3 regions of the Allobosea sp. 2KB_26 genome follow, and region 3 is predicted to be linked to each of the others. Evidence: predicted binding sites of a transcription regulator. Region 3 holds the regulator's gene; each other region holds the start of a gene.
The links. The regulator PhoB, encoded in region 3, activates phosphate uptake and scavenging genes when phosphate is short. The targets are predictions, from matches to a motif close to TGTCATNNANCTGTCAT.
Positions count from the first base shown of each region.

Region 1 (2,268 bases), on a different contig from region 3:
TCGTGAACCCTGGGACGGCCGGCATCAGGACGAAGTCGCCTCGGGCCAGGCGATGGGGTTCATCACCGTCGACGGCGAGCCAACAACCTCCGGCCACCACCAGGCCGAAGCCGGCATAGTCCATGCGCGAATATCGCACGCCCCAGCGCCCGGCCCCCTGAATCATCTTCGTCCCGGCCGCGCGAGGGCGAAGCAAGGCGATCACATCGGCGAGTGGTTCCATAGCTTTGGACGATCCGTAATGAATTTCGGATGATGCATTATAGATCATCTTGCATCGCTGGCCTAGGTCTTCGCCATCGCAACAGACCTGCAAGGAGAGTTCCCATGCGCAAGATCGCCATCATCACCGGCGCCAGCTCGGGCATCGGCGCTGCAACGGCCGTCGCGCTCGCTGAGCGCGGCGTCGATTCCATCGTCACCTACAACAGCCACCAGGATCGCGTGCGCGATGTGGTCGAAGCAGCGAGGCAAAGGGGCGCCCAGGCGATACCCCTGCATCTGGATGTCGGGCGCAGCGACAGCTTCGCGGCGTTCCGGGATGAGGCAACGGCAGTGCTGCAGCGCGAATGGAACACAGGCTCCTTCGACTACCTCGTCAACAATGCCGGTTTCGGACAGATGGCCCTGTTCGAGGACACCAGCGAGGAGCTCTTCGACTCCTTCATGCGGGTGCTGTTCAAGGGCCCCTATTTTCTGACCCAGGCTCTGCTTCCAGTGCTTGCTGACGGCGGTGCCATCGTCAATGTGACGAGCAATTCGACCCTGCAGAGCGGCATGGAGCCGGGCTATTCCGCCTATGCATCGATGAAGGGCGGCCTGACCGTGCTCACCCGCTACATGGCCAAGGAGTTCGGCCGCCGCGGCATCCGCGTGAACGCCGTTGCGCCGGGCGCCACCAGGACCCGGATCGGCGACGATGCGTTCGATCGCTATCCGGAGATCATTCAGTCGATCGTCGAGAAGACCGGGTTGGGGCGTCTCGGAGAAGCCAGCGATGTGGGCGCCGTGATCGCAGCCGTGCTCTCGGATGAATTCCGATGGGTCACCGGACAGTCCATCGAAGCGTCCGGCGGCGCCAGACTGTCCTTCGCCTGCTGAGGCGAAACCGCAGCGCCTCCTGAGGTCGAGCCGCGACCATCCAAGCTGCACGGGAAGTCGGGCAGCTGGACACTCGCCCAACCCGCCCCCCCGACGATCCCGGGCGATTCTTCTGCGAACGCGCCGGCGTCTCAGAGCGAGCCGTCGTCTCCCGCCATGATGACATGTTCCCGGCGGCCAGCCGTCGCGTCGCGTATGCCCGGGACGCAGGTGTCGAGGCCGCCCATCTCCGGAGTGGCGCAGCAGCGCATCGGTCTGCAGACCGTCCTTTGATGCCCGTCGTTATTGGGGCGGGCCGAGCCGGGTGCTATTCTGCGCAACAACATGCAGGGCTGTCGCCATCCTGTCATGTGCGGCTGCAACTAGCTCACCCCATCCAAGGGATCACGGATTATCGGAGGTTGGGGATGCAACTGAGAACGCTTTGGCATGCGGTAGCACTTGGCAGCGCCTTCGCTGCGGCCCCGGTCGCCGCGCAGACGATCTATCCCATCAACCGTGCCGAAATCCTCGAGGGCTCGCGCTTCGACTTCAAGGTCGAGTTCCCGAACGCTCCGACCTCGGCCGACGTCGCGGTCACGATCAACGGCAAGCCGGCCGCCGAAATCTTCGGCAAGGCCACGACCTTCATGCAGAACGAGGAAGGCCAGAAGCATTCTGCGCTGTGGCTGCGTGGCGCGACGCTTCCGGCGGGCAATTATACCGTCGACGCGACGCAGGGAACCAACAAGGCGACGGTCAAATGGGAGGTCTTCGCCACCACCCAGCCGCGTCGCGCCAAGAACGTCATCCTCTTCATCGGTGACGGCATGTCGGTCGCCAACCGCACCGCGGCCCGTATTCTCTCCAAGGGCTGGGACGAAGGTCGCTACAATGGCGAGCTCGCCATGGACGACATGTCCAACATGGCGCTGATCTCGACCTCGGGCACGGACTCGATCGTGACCGACAGCGCCAATGCAGCCCATGCCTACACCACGGGCCACAAATCCTGCGTCAATGCGCTCGGCGTCTACTGCGCCAAGAACGCCCTGACACTCGACCATCCCAAGGTCGAAACCATTGCCGAGGTGATCAAGCGCCGCGGCAAGATGGCGATCGGCGTCGTCACCAACTCGGAAATCGAGGACGCGACCCCGGCTTCGATGGTGGCCCACACCCGACGCC
Region 1 is NZ_JBFRHE010000006.1:45,799-48,066, reverse strand. Features, by position in the region: gene AB4099_RS17695 (AraC family transcriptional regulator) at 1-223, opposite strand, end outside; gene AB4099_RS17690 (SDR family NAD(P)-dependent oxidoreductase) at 328-1,101, shown strand; gene AB4099_RS17685 (alkaline phosphatase) at 1,509-2,268, shown strand, end outside.
Region 1: the regulator PhoB is predicted to act here: its motif matches at 1,435-1,451, upstream of AB4099_RS17685 (alkaline phosphatase).

Region 2 (2,268 bases), on a different contig from region 3:
GTTCGATGACGCGTGGCGGCAGGGCCTGCGAACGATCGACCACCGCTTGCGGCGGAGCCTTCAGGTCCCAGACTACGCCAATTTTCGAGAGACTGAGGATCAGGTAGTAGGTTGGGTCCCACTGCCACCAGCGGAAGCCCTGGCGCACGCTGTACTGATAGGCGTGGTGGTTGTTGTGCCAGCCTTCGCCCATGGTGATGATCGCCAGCCACCAGTTGTTGCGGCTCTCGTCGCCGGTCACGTAGTCCTTGTCGCCATGCACATGGGCAAGCGAGTTGATGCAGAAGGTCGCGTGATAGACCGCAACCGTCGACCAGAAGAAGCCGACGATCAGGCCGGCCCAGCCATCTATGGCGAAGCAGAGGCCGGCGAGCAGGATCGCGGGCGCCAGCTCGAAACGATGCAGGAGCCGCAATTCAGGGAACTTCGCCAGGTCCTGAATCGTTGAATCGTCGAAGGTGCTGTGATCCCGGGTGAAGATCCAGCCGACATGCGAATAGGCGAAGGATGTCAGCACCGGCGAATGCACATCATGCTCGGTATCGGCATAGCGATGATGGTGACGGTGTTTGGAGGCCCACCAGAGCACGCTCTTCTGCGCCGTCGACTGGGCCAGCAGCGCGAGCAGGAACTGCCCGAAACGGCTCGTCTTGTAGGAGCGATGTGAGAAATAGCGGTGATAGCCACCGGTCACCGCGAACATCCGCAACCAGTACAGCCCGATCGCGAGCCAGACCGAGGTCCAGGTCACACCGCTCCAGAGCGCCCCCAAGCAGGCGAGATGCGCCAGCACGAAGGGAACGGCGGATGGGTAGACGATGTCGCCATCATCATGGGGGGCAGTGCTGTCGCTCAAGAATGCTCTCTGTGAAGTTCGCGCGGATCCGCCGCTTCGGTGCAGCATGGGCCGCTTGACCAGCGGCACCAAACAGGACGAGCCGGCGCCGCGCAAGTAGGCCACTCGCCGCAGCATGGCAAAGGAAACCACATGGGAAGGCAATTGGTTTGAGGCAACGCAGGAATAGCACTCGCCCGTCATGGAACCGTCACGCTAGGATGGCTTCAAGTTTGACAGGCGGGCGATGTGGGTCCGACTTGCGTTCGAGACGAGGGCGAAACTCATGAATATCGAACCGACAAACGTGAAGGCTGCGGAAAACGCGCCTGAGGTCGGTCCCGTCGGTCTGCGGCAATCACCCGCCCGCTTCGTCAATCGTGAGCTCTCCTGGCTGCAGTTCAACCGTCGGGTCATGGAGGAGGCGTCGAACCGCAACCATCCCCTGCTGGAGCAGCTCCGCTTCCTCTCGATCTCGGCCAATAATCTCGACGAGTTCTTCATGGTCCGCGTCTCGGGCCTGCGCGAGCAACTCAAGGCGGGTGTGGTCACGCCGAGCCAGGATGGGTTAACTCCGGCCGAGCAGCTCATCGAGATCGCCAAGGCGACGGCCGACCTCACTGCCGACCAGCAGGCGCGCTGGGTCGAACTCAAACGCGAGCTGGACGATAATCGCATCGTGCTGCTGGGTCCAAAGGACATCGGTGCGCAGCACCGCACCTGGCTCGAGGACCACTTCCTGCATCTCGTCTTCCCCGTGCTGACGCCATTGGCGATCGACCCGGCGCATCCCTTTCCCTTCATCCCCAATCTCGGCTTCACCCTGGCGCTGGCGCTGGAGCGGATCAGCGACGGCCGGCAGCTCGACGCGCTGATCCGGGTTCCCGGGAAAATCGACCGCTTCATCGAGCTACCCGATCTGGCACGCGACGGCGTGCACCGCTTCATCACGCTGGAAGACACGGTCTCGATCTTCATCGGCAAGCTCTTCCCCGGCTACGACGTCAAGGGAACCGGCTCGTTTCGCGTCATTCGGGACTCCGACCTCGACATCGAGGAGGAAGCCGAAGATCTGGTGCGCGTCTTCGAGACGATGCTGAAGCAACGCCGCCGTGGCGTCGTCATTCGTCTTGAGGTCAGTGCCGGCATGCCCGCGCATCTGCACCGGCTGATCGTGCGCGAGCTGAAGGTCGACCCCGATGAGATCGTCCAGGTCGAGGGTATGATCGGACTGAACGAGCTATCGCAACTCGTCGGCGTCGACCGGCCCGACCTCAAGTTCAAGCCGTACAATGCCCGCTTCCCCGAGCGCATTCGCGAGCATGGCGGCGATTGCTTCGCGGCGATCCGGCAGAAGGACCTGATCGTCCACCACCCCTATGAGAGTTTCGACGTCGTCGTGCAGTTCCTGCAGCAGGCAGCGCATGATCCCA
Region 2 is NZ_JBFRHE010000006.1:278,259-280,526, forward strand. Features, by position in the region: gene AB4099_RS18670 (acyl-CoA desaturase) at 1-856, opposite strand, end outside; gene AB4099_RS18675 (RNA degradosome polyphosphate kinase) at 1,122-2,268, shown strand, end outside.
Region 2: the regulator PhoB is predicted to act here: its motif matches at 1,034-1,050, upstream of AB4099_RS18675 (RNA degradosome polyphosphate kinase).

Region 3 (2,268 bases):
GCCAACGACCTGCGCGAGCTGATCTCCGCCATTCGCATCGCCGCCGATATCGAGCGTGTCGGCGATCTCGCCAAGAATATCGCCAAGCGCGCCGTTGCGATCTCCGGCCAGTTCCAGCCGCCGTCGCGTGCGGTCGTCGGCCTCGAGCATATGAGCCGCCTGGTTCAGGCCCAGCTCAAGGACGTGCTCGATGCCTATGCCGTCAGCAATGAGCAGAAGGCCATGGAGGTCTGGCGCCGAGACGACGAGATCGACGCGCTCTATACCTCGCTCTTCCGCGAGCTGCTCACCTATATGATGGAAGACCCGCGCAACATCACCTTCTGCACGCATCTCCTGTTCTGCGCGAAGAATGTCGAGCGTATCGGCGACCACACCACCAACATCGCCGAGACGATCCACTATCTCGTCACGGGCGAAGCCTTGGACGCAGCCCGTCCGAAGCTCGACACCACCAACATTCTTCTGGACGCCGCCACCGGTGAGTGACCGGCGCCCGACACCTTTGGGACCGAGTGAGACATGCCTGCACGCATCCTGATCGTTGAGGACGAAGAGCCGTTGACCCTGCTGCTGCGCTACAATCTCGAGGCCGAAGGCTTCGAGGTCGATAGCGTAGCGCGTGGCGACGATGCCGAGCTGCATCTGCGCGATCATACGCCGGACCTCGTGCTGCTCGACTGGATGCTACCGGGCCTTTCCGGCATTGAGCTCTGCCGGCGGCTGCGGACCCGTCGCGATACCGAGCGAGTGCCGATCATCATGCTCACGGCCCGCGGCGAGGAGACCGAGCGTGTGCGCGGCCTTGCCACCGGGGCTGACGACTATGTCGTCAAGCCTTTCTCGCTGCCCGAGCTGATCGCGCGCATCCAGGCGCTGCTGCGCCGCGCCAAGCCGGGTCATGTTGCCGGGCTGCTGGCCGCCGGCGATCTTGAACTCGACCGCACCACCCGCCGTGTCCGCCGCTCAGGGAGCGAGTTGCATCTCGGCCCGACCGAGTTCCGCCTGCTCGAGTTCCTGATGCAGGCGCCGGGTCGGGTCTATTCCCGCGCCCAGCTGCTCGACGCGGTCTGGGGTCGCGATGTCTATATCGACGAGCGCACTGTCGACGTCCATGTCGGCCGCCTGCGCAAGGCGATCACCCCCGACAACGCCAAGGATCCGCTGCGGACCGTTCGTGGCGCCGGCTACGCCTTCGACGAGACCTTTGCGCGGAGCTGAGACTTGGATCGTCGGGCCGGATATCGAACCCGGCGCGATGATCTGATCGTCTATGTTTGCATCGGCTTTCCCGAAAGCCGCAATCCACTTTTCGGGCCGATACTCTAGCGCGGCCCTGCGATGATGACCGCCGCGCCGGCGAGGCAGATCAGCCCGCCGGCAATGTCCCAGCGGTCGGGGCGAAAGCCCTCGACGACCCAGAGCCAGGCGAGCGAACTCACGATATAGATGCCGCCATAGGCGGCATAGGCGCGTCCGGCCATTTCGCTCTCCGCCAGCGTCAGCAGCCAGGCGAACAGGGCGAGGCAAACCAGTCCGGGCACGATCCACCAGATCGGCTTGCCGAGCCGGAGCCAGCCCCAGAACGCGAAACAGCCGGCGATTTCGAGAATGGCTGCGCCAAGATAGGCGGCGATGGTCGGCATGGTTCGTCCTATCGATGGCCCGCGCGGCGGGATTACCCTTGACCGCAGGCCGCGCGGACGGCAAGCCGGACCGATGTCCTCACATCACATCGCCATCATCGGAGCAGGGCCGTCCGGGCTGATTGCGGCCGAGCGCCTCGCAGTGGCCGGCCATGCGGTCACGATCTACGATCGCATGCCCTCGCCGGCTCGCAAATTCCTGCTGGCCGGGCGCGGCGGGTTGAACCTCACCCATTCCGAACCGCTCGACAGCTTCCTGGCCCGCTATCGCGATGCCCGAACCTGGCTGGAGCCGGCCATTCGTGCCTTCCCGCCGCAATCCCTGCGCGACTGGGCCGATGCGCTCGGGCAGGACACGTTCGTCGGCAGCAGCGGGCGTGTCTTCCCTCGCGCCATGAAGGCTTCCCCCCTGCTTCGTGCCTGGCTGCGCCGGCTCGATGGTCTCGGCGTCGCCTTCGCGCCTGGGCAGCGCTGGACCGGCTGGAGCGAAGCGGGCGTTCTGACGTTCCGGAGCCGCGATGGCGCCGATTTCGAGGCGAAGCACGACGCGACGCTGCTCGCGCTCGGCGGCGCAAGTTGGCCGCGGCTAGGGTCCGATGGCGCCTGGGCGACTTTGCTGGCA
Region 3 is NZ_JBFRHE010000004.1:483,969-486,236, forward strand. Features, by position in the region: gene phoU (phosphate signaling complex protein PhoU) at 1-489, shown strand, start outside; gene phoB (phosphate regulon transcriptional regulator PhoB) at 523-1,221, shown strand; gene AB4099_RS15690 (YnfA family protein) at 1,326-1,646, opposite strand; gene AB4099_RS15695 (TIGR03862 family flavoprotein) at 1,720-2,268, shown strand, end outside.